Regions from separate parts of the Reinekea thalattae genome, predicted to be linked through region 3. Evidence: predicted binding sites of a transcription regulator. Region 3 holds the regulator's gene; each other region holds the start of a gene.
The links. The regulator PhoB, encoded in region 3, activates phosphate uptake and scavenging genes when phosphate is short. The targets are predictions, from matches to a motif close to TGTCATANNNNTGTCANA.

Region 1: a site for PhoB is predicted at 1,676-1,693, ahead of FME95_RS01635 (UDP-2,3-diacylglucosamine diphosphatase). Genes of this name have one in related genera too.
Region 2: a site for PhoB is predicted at 2,665-2,682, ahead of FME95_RS04180 (phosphatase PAP2 family protein). Genes of this name have one in related genera too.

The regions. Positions count from the first base shown of each region.
Region 1 is NZ_VKAD01000001.1:340,026-345,513, reverse strand. It holds gene FME95_RS01640 (ExeM/NucH family extracellular endonuclease) at 1-1,581, shown strand, start outside; gene FME95_RS01635 (UDP-2,3-diacylglucosamine diphosphatase) at 1,879-2,673, shown strand; gene cysE (serine O-acetyltransferase) at 2,772-3,542, opposite strand; gene trmJ (tRNA (cytosine(32)/uridine(32)-2'-O)-methyltransferase TrmJ) at 3,542-4,327, opposite strand; gene FME95_RS01620 (inositol monophosphatase family protein) at 4,648-5,394, shown strand.
Region 2 is NZ_VKAD01000001.1:918,305-923,792, forward strand. It holds gene tyrR (transcriptional regulator TyrR) at 1-684, opposite strand, end outside; gene FME95_RS04175 (MJ1255/VC2487 family glycosyltransferase) at 1,014-2,075, opposite strand; gene FME95_RS04180 (phosphatase PAP2 family protein) at 2,072-2,602, opposite strand; gene FME95_RS04185 (GNAT family N-acetyltransferase) at 2,819-3,907, shown strand; gene FME95_RS04190 (VOC family protein) at 3,958-4,377, shown strand; gene FME95_RS04195 (proline--tRNA ligase) at 4,561-5,488, shown strand, end outside.
Region 3 is NZ_VKAD01000003.1:198,342-203,829, forward strand. It holds gene FME95_RS13255 (response regulator) at 1-35, shown strand, start outside; gene phoR (phosphate regulon sensor histidine kinase PhoR) at 175-1,494, opposite strand; gene phoB (phosphate regulon transcriptional regulator PhoB) at 1,491-2,198, opposite strand; gene ubiA (4-hydroxybenzoate octaprenyltransferase) at 2,285-3,148, opposite strand; gene FME95_RS13275 (chorismate--pyruvate lyase family protein) at 3,258-3,827, opposite strand; gene FME95_RS13280 (HU family DNA-binding protein) at 4,058-4,333, shown strand; gene FME95_RS13285 (adenylate kinase family protein) at 4,559-5,443, shown strand.

The sequences.
Region 1 (5,488 bases), on a different contig from region 3:
CTACTCGATGAGTCTGCTGACATGCACATTACCCGCACCTTTGGTTTCGACTACGCCAGTTATCGCAATAACATGGTGTTATCAAAAGGCGGCTGGAACCCACACCCGAATCAGCATGCGGTTCCCGGCTCCAGCGAAGCAGCAGCACAGTCGATTGCTAACGCACAAAACCGATTATTTGTTGAAAGCATGCAAGAGGCCGAAGACGGCTCTGTGCCTTGGTACCCAAGCTTTGCTGAAGATTCAGATAACGACGGCTCCGCCGATGAATATCTGCGCATTGGCGCCATTGCCAATGGCATGACCGGCTTTATTGGTTATTCCTACTCTGAATACCGTTTTTATGTTGAGCCGGAACTTGAGCTCTCTCAGCAGCACTTCCTCTATCCTGACGGCAATGACCGCATTGCTCAACTCGACCTTAAAGAAGGCGATTTACGCATTGCCACCTTTAACGTCTTGAACTACTTCAATTCCAAGGTCGGCGGTGCCGTTAATCCGAACCAGTCTGCCGATGACAATCGCGGCACTGAAAACATCGATGATTTTTACCTGCAAACAGATAAGATCGTCGCGGCGTTAATCGCTATAGATGCTGACATCATTGGCCTTATGGAGCTTGAGAATAACGGCTTTAGCGATGATTCCGCCATTGCCACATTGGTTAATGCTCTTAATGAGCAACTGCCGAGAAAGCAGCACTATCGCTTTGTACAGCCGCCTGGTTATGACTACATTGGCACCGATGCCATCACCAATGCTGTGCTTTATCGTCCGCGTGAACTGAAGCTAATGAATGCAGACGTTATTAAAATGCCAGAACAGCATGCGCCATCTGTTAGCTATGATGACGGCAGCTTTGAAAGTGGCGACAACTATCAGCGTGATGCGGTACTCGCTACGTTCAAACACCCAAAAAGCGACAAACCGTTGATCATTGCCGTTAACCATTTGAAGTCAAAAGGCTCAGTCTGCTACGAAGATGTTATGACAGGCTCGCTTATCGATGATGATTTGCAAGGCAGCTGTGAAGCATTTCGCGTGTCCGGCGCTTACTACCTAGCCGAGCAACTGAAACGCATGAAAGGCTACAAAATGATTATCGGCGACTTAAACGCCTACGGCAGTGAAGACGCCATCCTATTGCTAACGCAAAAGCACCGCTCAGACTACGAGATAAACGCAGCCGCCTACACTTATGTTAATAATCGTCAGGCTGAATCTATCCCGCTGCACGGAGCAGAAGGTGCAGTGTTGCGCAAAACCTATGGCTATTTGAATCTGACTGAGCACTTCGAAGACGATGCCTACAGCTATTCCTACAACGATGAAGTCGGCACCTTAGACTACATGCTGGGCAGTGAAGACTTAAAAGACATTGTCATCGATGCCGCCCATTGGAACATCAACGCTGGTGAGAGCAGTTACTTCCAGTACGACTACAGCTATGGTGAAGTCACGCTATATGGCGATGCCTTCCGCTCTTCTGACCATGACCCTGCGATAGTGGTATTGGAGTTTGATGGCAAAGGCTCAAAACCTGATAAGCAGCAACACCAAAATCAACATAAGCAAAAGTAACAACCAATCAATAGCAACCAACTGAGCCCGAGCTATCGGGCTCTTTTTTAGCTTACTGCCTGACTCAATCGCTGCCAGCCAGTCACGGAGCCGACGTCCTTTTATTGTCACAAACTCGGCCTTGCGTCATTGATGGGCTGACAACAATAACCACCAAAGCCCAACCAACCGGCGACCTTACCAGCCTATTGTTCTATCACTGATCAAAAACAGCCATCATAAATTTTTAACCTAATATTCACATTTCAGTCACAGATTATTCCTACTGTTGGCGAAACGTGAATAGGGGGTATCCTCATGCAGAAACGAAAAGTTAGAACGCTTTTTATATCCGATCTTCACCTCGCCAGTCCAAATAGCCAAGCTAAACGACTCAGTGAATTTCTGAACATGATCGATGCTGACTATGTCTTCTTGTTGGGTGACATCGTTGATTTGTGGAAACTGTCTAGCCGTAAAGGCCGCTGGTATCAATCGCACGAAAAAGTCCTGCATCAACTGATTGACCTAGCCAATACAGATACCAAAGTTATTTATGTACCGGGTAATCATGATCCGTTCTTCCGTACTTTTGGTGGTTTAAACCTAGGCCAGATCGACGTCCATGAAGAATATGTTCATACCATGGCAAACGGTAACAAATTCTTGCTCATTCATGGTGACCGGTTTGATAAAGAACTCTACGTCGGCGACATCTGGCATCATATCGGTGAAGCCCTATACGAAACCATTGTCACCACGAACCGCCTGCTAAACCGTGTCCGTACTTGGATGGGCAAACCCTACTGGTCGCTTTCTGTAGCATTAAAAATGAACAGCAAAAAAGCTCGCGACTATATCGAGCGTTTTGAACAACTGGCCGTCAAGTACGCCAAAGAACAAAATGCACAGGGTGTTATCTGCGGCCATATTCACCAAAGTAAGCTAATTGAGCGAGACGGCATTATTTATGGTAATGATGGCGACTGGGTGGAATCGTGCACGGCTTTAGTCGAAAACGAAGATGGTAGCCTTGAGCTATTAACTAGCCAAGCAGTGACGGTTGAGAAAAAGCAACCAATCAACGCTCGCCCGGCTGCGGTCAAAGCCTAACGACTCTAGAGCAGTTTTATAACTGATCGCGTTAAGCAAAAATAAAAATGCCAACCCTAGGGTTGGCATTTTTATATCTATTGAAAACAACTCAGTGCTTATTTGTCATTACAGCCGATCGAAGCAAAGTCATCATCATTGAGCTCATGTAAATCTTGCTCTTTAAAGTCTTTATCTAACATTTGCAGCGCCTTACACATGCGCTCCATGCGCTCGTCTTGAGCATGTTGATGCTCTAGCAGCGCTTTAATGGCCTGAGCAGTCACGTCGGGCATATCAGCAACACCATAAGCATCGAAACCCATTTTTTTAGCAATGTCTTTTTGCTGCTCAGAAAACGGCAAAACCTTCTCACCATTCTGTTTCACAATACGACCCGGTACGCCGACGACTGTCGCCGCTGGAGGGACTTCTTTGGTCACCACAGCGTTAGAGCCAATGCGTGAGTTTTTACCCACCGTAAAAGGCCCTAGCACTTTAGCGCCTGCCCCAACAATGACACCGTCTTCCAATGTCGGGTGACGTTTGCCCTCTTCCCAACTGGTTCCGCCTAAGGTCACGCCCTGATAAACGGTGACATCATCACCAATGACGGCAGTTTCGCCAATAACAACGCCCATGCCGTGGTCGATAAAAAATCGCCGGCCAATGGTTGCACCGGGGTGAATCTCAATGCCGGTTAACCAGCGAGCAAATTGCGATAACCAGCGCGCCAAGGTTTTTAAATTCCAACCCCAAAGCCGATGGGTCAGACGATGAAACAGAATCGCGTGTAAACCAGGGTAATTGAGCACAACTTCAAACCAGCTACGCGCTGCTGGGTCTCGATCGAAAACACTTTTAATATCTTCTTTGAATTGGCGAAACATCAACGTCTCCCTAATTTTTTATCCACGTGGCTGAGCATGCCACGCAAAATATTGGCTTCAACTTCATCTGGCTGCGCCCTCAGTATTAAACGGCGTAGCTTAGTCATCAGATGTCGAGGGTTATTCGGGTCTAAAAATTCGATATGGGTTAATACCTGCTGCCAGTGTTCAAACAAACCTTCTAACTGACTCGCTTTCGCTAAGGGCTGATCCCACTCAACACCCCAAGTCGGCTTAGGCTCATTGGCTGAGGCCACTGCTGACATGCGTAATTCATAACACAAAACTTGCACAGCCGAAGCGACGTTTAACGAGCTGTAATCTGGATTAGCAGGAATATTGACGTGCATATGGCAACGAGCCAACTCCTCATTGGTTAAGCCGCTGCGCTCACGACCAACAACCATCGCTATTTTAGCATTTTCCGGTAAGGCCAATGCCTTGCTTGCCATCTCGCGCGGGTTTACCAATGGCCATGGCAAATTCCGTGATCTAGCAGAAGCACCAACGACGAAATCACAATCGGCGATCGCCTGCTCTAAGGTCTCTACTACTGTCGCTTGCTCTAAAATATCTGTCGCACCAGAGGATAATGTCGTCGCCTGTTCAGACGGAAACTCCTTCGGCTGTACCAACACCAGATCTGACAAACCCATAGTTTTCATGGCCCGAGCAGCAGAGCCAATATTGCCAGCATGAGAAGTATGAACCATGACTATTTTAGTCCGCTTTAAGACAGCTAACGCCGTATCTGGTTCTTGGTTTTGAAAAGATTGATCGGTCACTCTTAGATGCTCTAACTCTTGTTAAAGGCTAACTATATATGAATATTACAACGGCCACTAAATAAAAGCCGCTTACAGGCTGTATCTGCTTTAATGACAATCGCCTCTGCCTTATATGTCATCAACGCCGTAATCACGAATAAGGCTGGTTTTTAACCTTCAGGCTAGGTAGAATGCGCGCCCTGAATTTAGTCATATCATTGACAACGGGCGACTGCCGACAGCTGCATCGCCTTTGCGCTTTTTAACATGTCCTTGCGGACTCTGATTTCTTTGAACACTCTCAAAACGGGAGTGTTCTGTTATTGTGTGAGAATATTATGCAACCCATATTAGCTATAGCATTGCGCGCTGCCCAAGGCGCTGCCGATAAGATCAATTACACCGTTGAAAACATCCTGTCATTAACTGCCGACGGTGATTCCCGCAAAGACGTGTTCGATAAAGCCATTGAGGATGCCGCTTGGCGTGCTCGCAAAACCATTCGTAACGCCCACACCCAACATCATATCGACTCGGTTCAACTCGGTTTAGAAGAAAGTCGCGACTGGGATAAACAGTCTCGCTGGTTAGTCGATGTTGCCTGTGGTGAAGATAACCTGCGCAATGGCCTACCCGGCTTTGTGGTCAATGTTGCGTTATACACCAAAGACAAAATCGATTGTGTCGCTATTGTTGACCCTATGACGGGTGACTATATGACCGCCTTTAAAGGCCGTGGTGTACAGTTTTCAGACAAGCGTGTGCGCGTTGAAACCTGCCCATTAAAAGATGCCTTTTGCGCTCTATATACCGATGACTCTGAACGCCTAGCTCAGTGGCATGGCAAGGTAAAGGCACTGCGTGTTTCTGGCTGTGCATTACTAGATTTTGTTAACCTAGCCGCTGGCCGTGTCAATATTGCTGCCGCCGACAAAATGTCCGCATCCGATATAGCAAGCGCTATGCTGATTGCTCAAGAAGCAGGTGCTCTGACCGGCGACATGAGTGGCCGACCGGTTAAAATGGACAATGGCCAGCTAATGGCAGCAGCACCAAAATTATTTAAACAGCTGATGGCACGCTAATTTAGCCGACAGCAATTCAGGGCGAGTTCTCGACAACAGCTCCAGCACTTGCCCATATCTATAGACAGAACAGCACGAATTAAATGCCTTTAGC
Region 2 (5,488 bases), on a different contig from region 3:
CGGTGCATCTAAATCCGACATTCGCTGCGCTTGATCGACCAGCTTTTTCATCGCTTGGCTCTGCGCTACGATTTGGTCAAATTGATTCGACTGCTGATGGTAAGCATTAATTTGTCGCCCAAGGCGCTCTGGTGATTTAAAGGTCATCACGGCACCGGCGATCAATGGGCCTTCTCCTCCATCGGCTAAACGTATGGGATACAGATCGGCTAAATAATCCTGCCCTTTTAAATCAACATTAACAGCCTGTGATTCAGGGTGATCACTATCCAACCAACGATTAAGATTAAAGCCTTTTAGCCAATTCTTTAGCGGTTGCTCTCGCAGTTGCGCAGCAGACAGCCCTAATAAGTTTTGAGCAGCCTCATTGGCAACAATTACTAAACCGCGGGTATCAACTGAGATAACAGGCTCAGGCAATGTCGCTAAAATGGTTTTGTAAGCCTGCTGCTCGCGCTCCATCGGGCTGTATTCAATCAGTGATACATCCTCAACACCGACAATAAGCCGTATTTCAGGCATCAGCTGCTGAATCGTTGAGAACTCAACGTCCGGCAATTGCAGAAATATTTCATCCGCCTTAGAGGTCTCAATACCCACCAGATCAATCTGGTGTTGAACAACGATCTCTAAGATTTCAGCACAGATACCTAGTCTCTGCTCACAACGTATATGCAGTTTCATTAACCGTACACCCAAGCCCAATAAGGATCATCGAAACAGCATTAAAGCCGCTTGCGACACAAAGCAGTGAAACTGCCCTAAGCCTTAGCGAATGTCAACTAATCGTTACAGCGTAAAGCTACTGGCTTTCCTCAAATAGTGGCTTTCTTTAAATGGTGTTTTTTTTATTTAAACCTAGCTTGGTTGAGGTGCTGTACAGGCTCTGCTGGTTGCATAAAGCCACGCCGCGATAACAACGAGAATGGATTAAAAAGACAATATTTTGGCAAAAAAAAGCCCTTACTGACCATCATTGCCAGTAAGGGCTTTTTATATAGGTTGTAGCAGTGCTAAGAAACGCTGACTAACGGTGCGTAATCAATATCATCATGTGGGAACACCACACCTTGCCACGCTTGCTGCACAAGTGACTCTACCGACTGCTGAGGGTATTTTAACAGCCATTGCGCTAACAGCGCTGGTACGTCGCTATAATTAACTTGACTGTGACGCGCACTGGCTAAAAAGCGCTCAATCGCCTGAGGATTAATTTTAGTCGTCGATAAACCTAAGCCCAACTGCGATAAAGCTAAAGCATTAGATGCTTGCTCCATCTGGCCTTTCAATGGTTTAACCATGATTTTACGGCCCAAACTTAAAGCTTCTGAAGCCAGTTCAAAGCCTGCGTTACAAATAACACCATCGGTTGAATGCAAGCTGTCTTTAAAGCCGTCACGACTAAAGCCGCGTACCAATACATTGCCGTATTCACCCGGAGCAATATCACCACAGTGATAAATAAACGGATGCTCAAACTGCATCAGCACGCTTAGTACTTGCTGGCTCTTCTCGAACGGCAAGTACACTAAGGTACGATTCGTTCCTGTGCAGGCGTGGCTGTCGCGCTCAATGATAGGTGGTAACACAGGAGCGCCAAAGTGATGCCAATGTACGCCAACACCTAGATCTACCGGTGCAAACCATTTCATGATGGCTTCACTGGCGATTGTATTCTCTGCTTTCGGTATGTCTTGATCAAAAGCGTATTGATGGCCAATGCCGATACAAGCAATGTTTTTCTTACGTGCCGCCCATGCAACCACCGGCTCAAAATCGGTGACGACCAAATCATAATGCTCGACGTTCAGCGTCCGTATATCTTGATACATCTGAACAAGCGAAGCTTCTGCAAAGGTTTTAATTAGATCAATCTTACCTGCACGAGTGGCAAAGCTAAGGCCTTTAAAAACCTTATAGTCACCAAAGGCTTGCATATCAAAGAACTTATCTTTGTCGCGACCAGAAAACACCCAATCGACTTCGATTCCCGCTTCTGCCAAAGCCACCTGCATGGCACGTGCGCGAGTAATATGACCATTACCCGTACCTTGAACTCCGTACAAAATCTTCACAAAAACGCTCCATAATTCAATACAACAATACCGACACTCGACCCTAGCACTGCACCCACTACCGTATCGGTTGGAAAATGTACGCCTAAAAAGATTCGAGACATGGCAACAAGAACGGCCCAACAAAGTAAAAGCGGCATCAGCGCAGGAAACAGATATCCGACAAAGACCACAAACAGAAATGCTGCCGAGGTATGGCCGGATGGAAAACTGAATTTATCGGAAGGCACAATAAAGCTTGAGAAGTCGTCAATCGCATCGGCTGGGCGATGACGTTTAAAACCGTTTTTAAGCACAAAGTAAATTAAACGCTCAATAACAAAGGCAGATAAAAAGTATTTCAGATAATGTGCGCCGTGAGGCCAATCAATGGCAGCATAGGCAAACACGAACAATGCATAGACCCAACCGTCGGCTGTTTTGGAAATTGCACGACCAATATTGGTTAGCAGATGGCGACGGCGGCGGGCCATACACCACTGAAACATGGCTAAATCTAAGTTATGTACTGGCTGAAATAATTTCATAGCAAACCCTCTTATACATAGAGGCTATTATTCATCGAAATATTTCACTTAGCTGACATTGATGTGAAAGTTTCATGACAACGCATATTTACCGCCAAACTGGCTTTTTGCGTCAATAGGAAAAAGGTCATCGGAATAAAACGTTCAGGCAGCTTAAATTCACTTGAACCAAACACTATAATGGCGCTAGCGCCGATTAAAAAAAGTGAGGATGCGTTGAACTATAAGCTTCTAGAACAGTGGCAACCGATGGCATTAGGCGACGACAACCCCTTTATTTCAAACGCCTTTTTATGCGCATTAGAGTCAGCTGGTATTTGCAGTGCCGAAACTGGCTGGCAACCGTTACATATTGAGTTAGATGAGCGGCTTCGCTTACCGGCCTACATCAAAGACAACTCTTGGGGCGAATATGTTTTTGATTGGTCATGGGCAGACGCTTACCAGCAACACAACCTAGACTACTACCCTAAATTATTAATCGCTGCGCCCTTTACGCCCTCGGTTGGGCCTCGACTGATTAACGCCAATGAGTCGGATGCCACTATGCTTTTTGATAGCCTCAAAGCCATCTGTAAAGAACAGCAGCTCAGTGGCTTTCATATTTTATTTGCCAACCAACAAGACCAACAACTGCTCGACAAGCTGCCTTTATTGCAACGCCACGACATTCAATACCACTGGCAAAACCAAAACTATCAAAGCTTTGAGCATTTTTTGCAGCGGTTTAAATCACGTAAACGAAAAAACATTAAAAAAGAACGCAAAGCCGTTTCAGACCAGGGTATTCGTGTGGCGACCATTCAGGGGGCAGAAATCAGCCAAGAACAGCTGAATGTGTTTTACCACTACTACCATGCCACCTATTTGAAGCGAGGCCGACAAGGCTATCTCAACCGTGCTTTTTTTCAGCAAATATTACAGGCCATGCCCGAAAAGCTGGTGCTCTTTATGGCCTACTTAGACGAGCAACCAGTGGCGGCCGCGCTCTGCTTTCAAGATCAAGAATGCCTGTATGGCCGTTACTGGGGCTGCTTGGAAGAATACAACCAATTGCATTTTGAGGTTTGTTATTATCACGGTATCGACTATTGCATTACCACCGGTCGAAAACGCTTTGACCCCGGCGCGCAAGGTGAGCACAAAATTAGCCGTGGCTTTGAGCCGGTCATAACCCGCTCTTATCACTGGCTGGCGAACAAAGACTTTTTTGCCGCGGCAGAAAGCTTCTGCCAAAGAGAAAAACAATACGTCGAAAAGTATCGCGATGACGTTATACAATCGTTACCCTTTAGCGAACAGTAGGCTAACAACAGCCTGCCGGTGACGATTCAACTTAAGCGTTAGGAGCAACTATGAAATTCTTACATACTATGGTCAGAGTGAAAGACTTAGATCAATCCATGCACTTTTATTGCGACCTTTTAGGCCTTGTTGAAACTCGCCGAAAAGAAGTTCCCGAAGCTAAATTCACGTTAGTTTACTTAGCAACAAAGCCTGGCGAGCCCGAAGTGGAACTAACTTACAACTGGGACAGCGATGAAGACTATGGCGATAGCCGCCACTTTGGTCATTTAGCGTTCGAGGTTGAAAATATTTATCAGCTCTGCCAGCAATTACAGGACGCTGGTGTCACCATTAATCGACCACCTCGCGACGGCCGCATGGCATTTGTTCGCAGCCCAGACAATATTTCTATTGAACTGCTACAGGCTGGCGACAAGCTTGAACCGCAAGAGCCGTGGCTGAGTATGGAAAGCATCGGTCACTGGTAAGTCATACCACTGATAATTGGCATATCACCAGTAGGCTAATCTCGACACCGAATCAGCTGCTTTTCAACTGGTCTTACCTTCTGAAAAGCTGGTAAACTTCGCGATCGAAAATTTCTTGTTCTAATTCCCGTCAAGGCATGAGAGTAACGCTGCCTTGGCGACTTCTAACATAAGGATCGCTCAATGCGCGCAAGCCGCTACCTTCTGTCGACGGTTAAAGAAACCCCAGCCGATGCTGTCATCGACAGCCATAAACTCATGATTCGTGCGGGCCTAGTTCGCCAACTTGCTTCTGGTCTATACAGCTGGCTGCCGACAGGGCGACGCGTGTTATCTAAGGTCGAAAAAATCATTCGCGAAGAATTGGATCGAGCTGGCGCCCAAGAAGTGCTCATGCCAACGGTACAGCCTGCTGAGTTGTGGCAGGAGTCTGGTCGTATCGATCAGATGGAAGGCCAAATGCTGCGTATTAAAGACCGACACGATCGTGACTTTGTTTATGGCCCAACACACGAAGAAGTGATCACCGATATTGCTCGCAACGAACTCAAAAGCTACAAGCAATTACCGATCAATCTGTATCAGATCCAAACCAAATTCCGTGATGAGTTCCGTCCTCGCTTTGGTGTAATGCGCTCTCGTGAGTTCATCATGAAAGATGGCTACTCCTTCCATGTTGATCAACAAAGCCTGAGCGAAGAATACGACAACATGTATCAAGCCTACAGCCGCATTTTTCAACGCTTAGGTCTGGACTTCCGCGCTGTACTGGCCGATACCGGTGCAATGGGCGGTAAAGCCTCACACGAATTCCAAGTTTTAGCCGACTCTGGTGAAGACTTTATTGCTTACGCCGTCGGTGGTAGTTATGCGGCAAACATTGAGCAGGCTGAAGCGCTGATGCCAGCAGGTGAACGCGCAGCACCAAGCCAAGAAATGACTTTAGTCGATACGCCAGATGCTAAAACCATCGACCAGCTGGTTGAACAATTTAACCTACCGATTGAGAAAACGGTGAAAACACTGATCGTTGAAGCCAGCGAAGACAGCGAGCACGAGTTGATTGCTCTGATTATCCGTGGTGATCACGAACTCAACGAGCTAAAAGCTG
Region 3 (5,488 bases):
CGCTTACTTACTTTGTTGCAGAGGTGCGCCGATAGGCGCATTGCTCTGCGAGCCATCATTTCTGGTGGCTTTTTCTCTCTGCCCTTTGGCTGTCTTTTCTTTTTATTTCTTGTTCGACTGTAAACCGCCGTACTGCTTAATTTGGGTAGTTTGCTAGGCTCTAGGCTAGAACTGCTAGTTGGAATATTCCGTTTCTACCTGTTCTGGGCTTAGTAAGCGAGATTCAGGGAACATGCAGCTAAAGGTCGATCCTTTGCCTTTTTCACTGCGAATATCTAGGCGAGCTTCGTGGCGTGCCAAGGCGTGCTTAGTAATCGCCAGCCCTAAGCCGGTGCCACCCTGTTCGCTCGAGCGGCCAGGATCGACGCGATAAAAGCGTTCGGTTAAGCGTGGGATATGATGCTGTTCAATGCCTTCACCTTCATCCGTGACGCTTAACACGGCACCGCGTTTGGTTTTGTGCCAGCTGATGGTGACTGTCGTTCCTGCAGGGCTATAGTTAACGGCGTTAAATACTAGGTTATTCAGTGCGGAGCGGACTTCACTACGACTGCCGCGCAACCAGTAATCGCTTTGGCAGTCGATAACAATGTTATGGTTTTGACTGGCTGAAAGCTCGCTAGCATCGGCGGCGGCCTGCTCAATAAAGCTGGGTAAATTGATGGCGTGATCAGTTTGATTATGTTCGCTGTCCAGCCGAGTGAGCAGCAACAGGTCATTGACCAGATTAGCCATACGCAAGGTTTGGTTGTTCATGGTATTTAACGCCTTTTCGATTGGCGGCGCTAAATTTTCAGAAAAACTAAGGATGTTTTCTAAATGGCCTTTGAGCACGGTAATAGGTGTTTTTAACTCGTGCGAGGCATTGGCAACAAAGTCCTGACGCATCTGTTCTAGTTGAGTCAGTCGTGTTACGTCGCGCAAGAACAGTAAACGCTCACCTTCACCGTAGACCGTCAATGAGATCTGAATAAAACCCTGTTGCTGAGCCGGGTTTTCTAAGGTGATCGGGTCGAGAGTGGCGTGCCGATTGTAATATTTGATAAAGCTAGGATCACGAATCAGGTTGGTCAGCAATTGGCCATGATCGTTTTTCCGTAAGTTCAGTAAGTCTCTTGCCGCGCTGTTCCACCATTGGATGCCGCCATTGGCGTCGAGAATGATAATGCCGTCGCTAAGCGCTTCAGTGGAACTGCGAATACGCTTTAGTACACCTCGATATTCACGAATTTGATCACGGTGATCTCGCTGTACGCGATAGAGGTGATCAAAAATAAGACCCCAAAGACCACTCGAGTCCGGCGGGGTTTTACGAGAACCAGAAACCAGCCAAGAGACCAAGCGGTGCTGTTGGTAGAGAATCCAGAAGAGGTAGCCCGTTACAGCCATGGTTGCCCATAACCAGGGCGCGCCAAACAAGTAACCGACCGTTAAAATTAAGATAAAAGAAACGATCAGTTTTTGGTAATAGTTTGGCCGTATATCGCGAATCATTGACTATCCATTTCGGTTAGCTTGGTCGAGAATCGATATCCTGTTCCGCGCACCGTTTGAATTAAAGGTTTAAATTCGTCGCCCAGTGCTTTACGGAGTCTTCGTATATGAACATCCACCGTGCGCTCGTCGACATAAACATTTCCACCCCAAACCTGGTCTAGCAATTGGCTGCGCGTATAGGCGCGCTCAGGGTGGCTCATAAAGAATTGTAACAGTCTAAACTCGGTTGGGCCCATGGAAAGTTCAGCACTATGAGCGGTGACTCGGTGTGAGTTAGGGTCCAAACGTAAACCGTTAACATCGATCGGGGCATCAATCCCCGCGGGCGTAGAGCGCCGTAAGACGGCCTTTAGGCGTGCTACTAACTCTCTCGGTGAGAAAGGCTTGGTAATGTAATCATCAGCACCGGCCTCTAAGCCTGCAATTTTATGATCCTCTTCACCTTTGGCGGTGAGCATGATGATTGGAATCTCAGCGGTTAGAGGGTCCCGTTTTAAGCGACGCGCCAGTTCAACACCACTGACATGCGGCATCATCCAATCTAGCAGAATAAGATCCGGTTTTTGGTCAACAACAAGACCGTGGGCATCTTGCCCGTTAGCCGCTTCAATAGTGTGATAGCCAGCCATCTCTAAAGCCGCTGCAATCACTTCTCGGATTGCCGCTTCGTCATCGACAATTAAAATGCTCCGCGTTGACATCTCTGTGTCCTCCACAAAATAGCGAAAATAATCGCACTATTTAACGCGACATATATGACAAAAATACTACAACTGTCATACAACTGTCAGAAAGTAGTAGCGTAGTGGAGAATGAGAGTTGTAAACAGCAATAAACCGATCCAGTGGTTATTTAAAAATGCTTTAAAGCAGGCGTCACGATCACGGTGCCGAATCAACCATTGCTGGTAGCCAAACAGTAAGGCTGTCAGCGAGACGCCGATCCACCAAAATAGCCCGAGTTCGGCTTGTAGGCCTAATAGCGCCCAGCTGGTTAGTGCTAATAGCTGGATGAGACCGACGATTAGTCGATCGTATTGACCAAATAAAATGGCCGTTGAACGTACGCCTAGCTGCAAATCGTCGTCACGATCAACCATCGCGTAAAGGGTGTCGTAGGCAACGGTCCAGAGTACGGTGGCTAAAAACAATAACCAGGTGCTGTTAGACAGTGGCACATCAAGAGCGCTATACGACATGGGAATCGCCCAAGCGAAAGCCGCGCCGAGAACAACTTGCGGCAAATAGGTGTAGCGTTTCATGAATGGATAGCAGGCGGCTAATAACACGGCGACCAGCGACAGCTGTACCGTTCGCCAGTTGGTTAGTAGCACCAATAAAAACGACATTAAAATAAGGCCAAAAAATAAGAACAATGCTTCTCTTTCGGTTACCAAGCCTAACGGAATCGGTCTGTTTTTAGTGCGCTTAACATGGCCGTCGATTTTTCGGTCAGCGTAGTCGTTAATAATGCAGCCCGCTGAACGCATAAAGATGACACCCAAAATAAAGATGATAAAGACTTTAGGGTCAGGGAAGCCTTCGGCTGCGATCCATAGCGCACTTAATGTCGGCCAGAGCAATAGATAAATGCCAATTGGGCGATTCAAACGAGTGAGATGGATGTAGTGTTTTAAGGATTCTTTATTCATAGAATCGGTACTGACTCCGTATCGAGAATGTATGTCTGGTCGTATCGCAGCGGCTTATTGTGAATCATTGGTCGCCCATTCGTTGACTAATCATTCACTGGTTGACAAGTTAATAGGCGGGCGCGTCGTGTAAAAATACTTCTGTCACCACCACAGGGTAGTCGTCTAGGCAGTATTTGGTTCGTCGCCCCCAAAGCTCATCCGCTGATGTTGAACCTGTAGGGTTAATTAAAGCACTGACCGGCAATTTTGCTGCGCTTCTGTCTGCTATTTTTAATCTAGGGTTTGCAAACAGCAGTTCACCCAAGGGGCGATTGTTCAGTTTTTGCAGTTCGCTTAACGGACTGTTGTCGATCAGCGGCATAACGCTACGTGCAAATACCCAAGGTTGGCCGTCACCCAATAAATAAACTTCACGCACCCAGTAATTGGGATAGATCTGTGCAACATCAAGGCTGAGTTGTTCATGCGGATCAATTTCAGCCAGGCGCTCATGGATGATGTTGACTGAAAATTGTTGGCAGCGGTCTTTTAATCGCAGCGTCAGCGACTCGGTATTACAAAGCCATTGCAGTGTCATGGCACTAAGTGATGAGTCTTTTTTAATGGCTGTACACGAGCCCCACAGGGAGTCTTGGTAGTGATCAAGCCAGTTGTTAGGGTCTTTGCTGAGCGGCATCAAGAATGGCCTCGTAAAAAATCGACACTATTATTAAGTAGTGGTTGATCGACTGTAAATGTTCTCTAGTCTTTAATAATACCGATTGAGGGAAAATAGGCTTGGCAAAAGCCTCTAGGACTGGGTAACCTAGCTGAACTTGAGTTTTTATCGGTGCTAATAACCGCGTTACAGATATCGAGCTATAAGAAAAACGACATTATAAAGCGAAATTTTAAAGGGAGTATATCATGCGAAAACCTGATTTAGCGGCGGCTCTAGCAGAGCGAGCAGATCTAACTAAAGACAAAGCTAACGAAGTATTAAACGAACTTCTAGATCAAATAACCCTTACAGTATCGAAAGGTGAATCCGTTTCTCTGATTGGTTTTGGGACATTTGAAACACGTTCACGCGCTAAGCGTATGGGTAAAAACCCTCAAACAGGCGCAGCAATTGAAATTCCAGCCAGTAATACGGTTGCCTTTAAGCCTGGTAAAGCGCTAAAAGAAGCCTGTAATTCGTAATTGAGCGTTTTACATTGAATGATCGTATTGAAAAAGCCCGTTACATTTGTTGCGGGCTTTTTTATGCGCGAGCTAACAGTAGGCGTTCTGATCGATTATTGATCAACTCTGTATTTGATCGGCATAGATTCGTTCTGCTGCTTATGTTTTTGCTGTCGAGCCGTTATTATTGCCGCCAGTTTTTACTATTGTCATTTATCATAATCGTAGCTAAGAGAGGACTTCATGGATGTTCAGCAACAGATAAAATCTTTAGTGCATGTTGAAAAGGTGCGCGTAAGAGATCCTGGGGTCATTATCCTCACGGGGCCATCTAGTTGTGGTAAGGGCGAGGTTGCTAATGCACTTTGTCGAACATTATCCATCCGCCCAGAAGCTCATCTGTCGATGGGTGAAATTTTACGTAGCACCTTTCGTGGCGCAAAGGATGATCCAGAATTTGCTGCGCTGTTGGCGTCGAAATACGATCTAAGCGCTGAAACTAATATCTTTGATTGCATCGACACCACCGAAGCACTAACTAATAAAGTACGTTCGTACACCGAAAACCTAGAAAAGTATTTCCAAAAAACAGGCATGGCTGAGCACACCTCGCAACTTGAATGGCTTGAGTTCTGTACCATGAATGGCTTACTGGTGCCGAACCGTTGGACCGAAAATTTCGTTGCGGCACACATTGAGCAAGCCCGTGCCACGCGCGAAGAAACCTTTATTTTAGATGGTTACCCGCGAACGGTGCGAGCAGCGGAACACCTGTTGGGCTTTTTAGAGTCGATGGATATTCCAGTATTAGCCGTGATGCATTTGAGCATCAGCCGACAAGAGATGATGAGCCGAGCGCAAGCTCGTGGCCGCGCCGATGACGATGAAGAATCGTTGCATAAGCGTTTTCAATTCTATATTGAAAATGTTCAGCCCAGCGTCGACTATATGAAAACTCGACTTGGCTCAGATCGAGTCTCACTGATCGATGCCCATCAGCCAGTTTATGATCAAACAGCCGAAGGCCCGGTGTTTAATTTAGAAGCATCAATTAAAGCGGTAGTGACCAGTGTTATGCGGGCTTTAGGTGTACCACGCGTGGTGTTGAAGGATTTACTTTCAAATTAACCGAGCACTCTTCAGGCGCTCAATTTATTTAATTTATTGTTATAA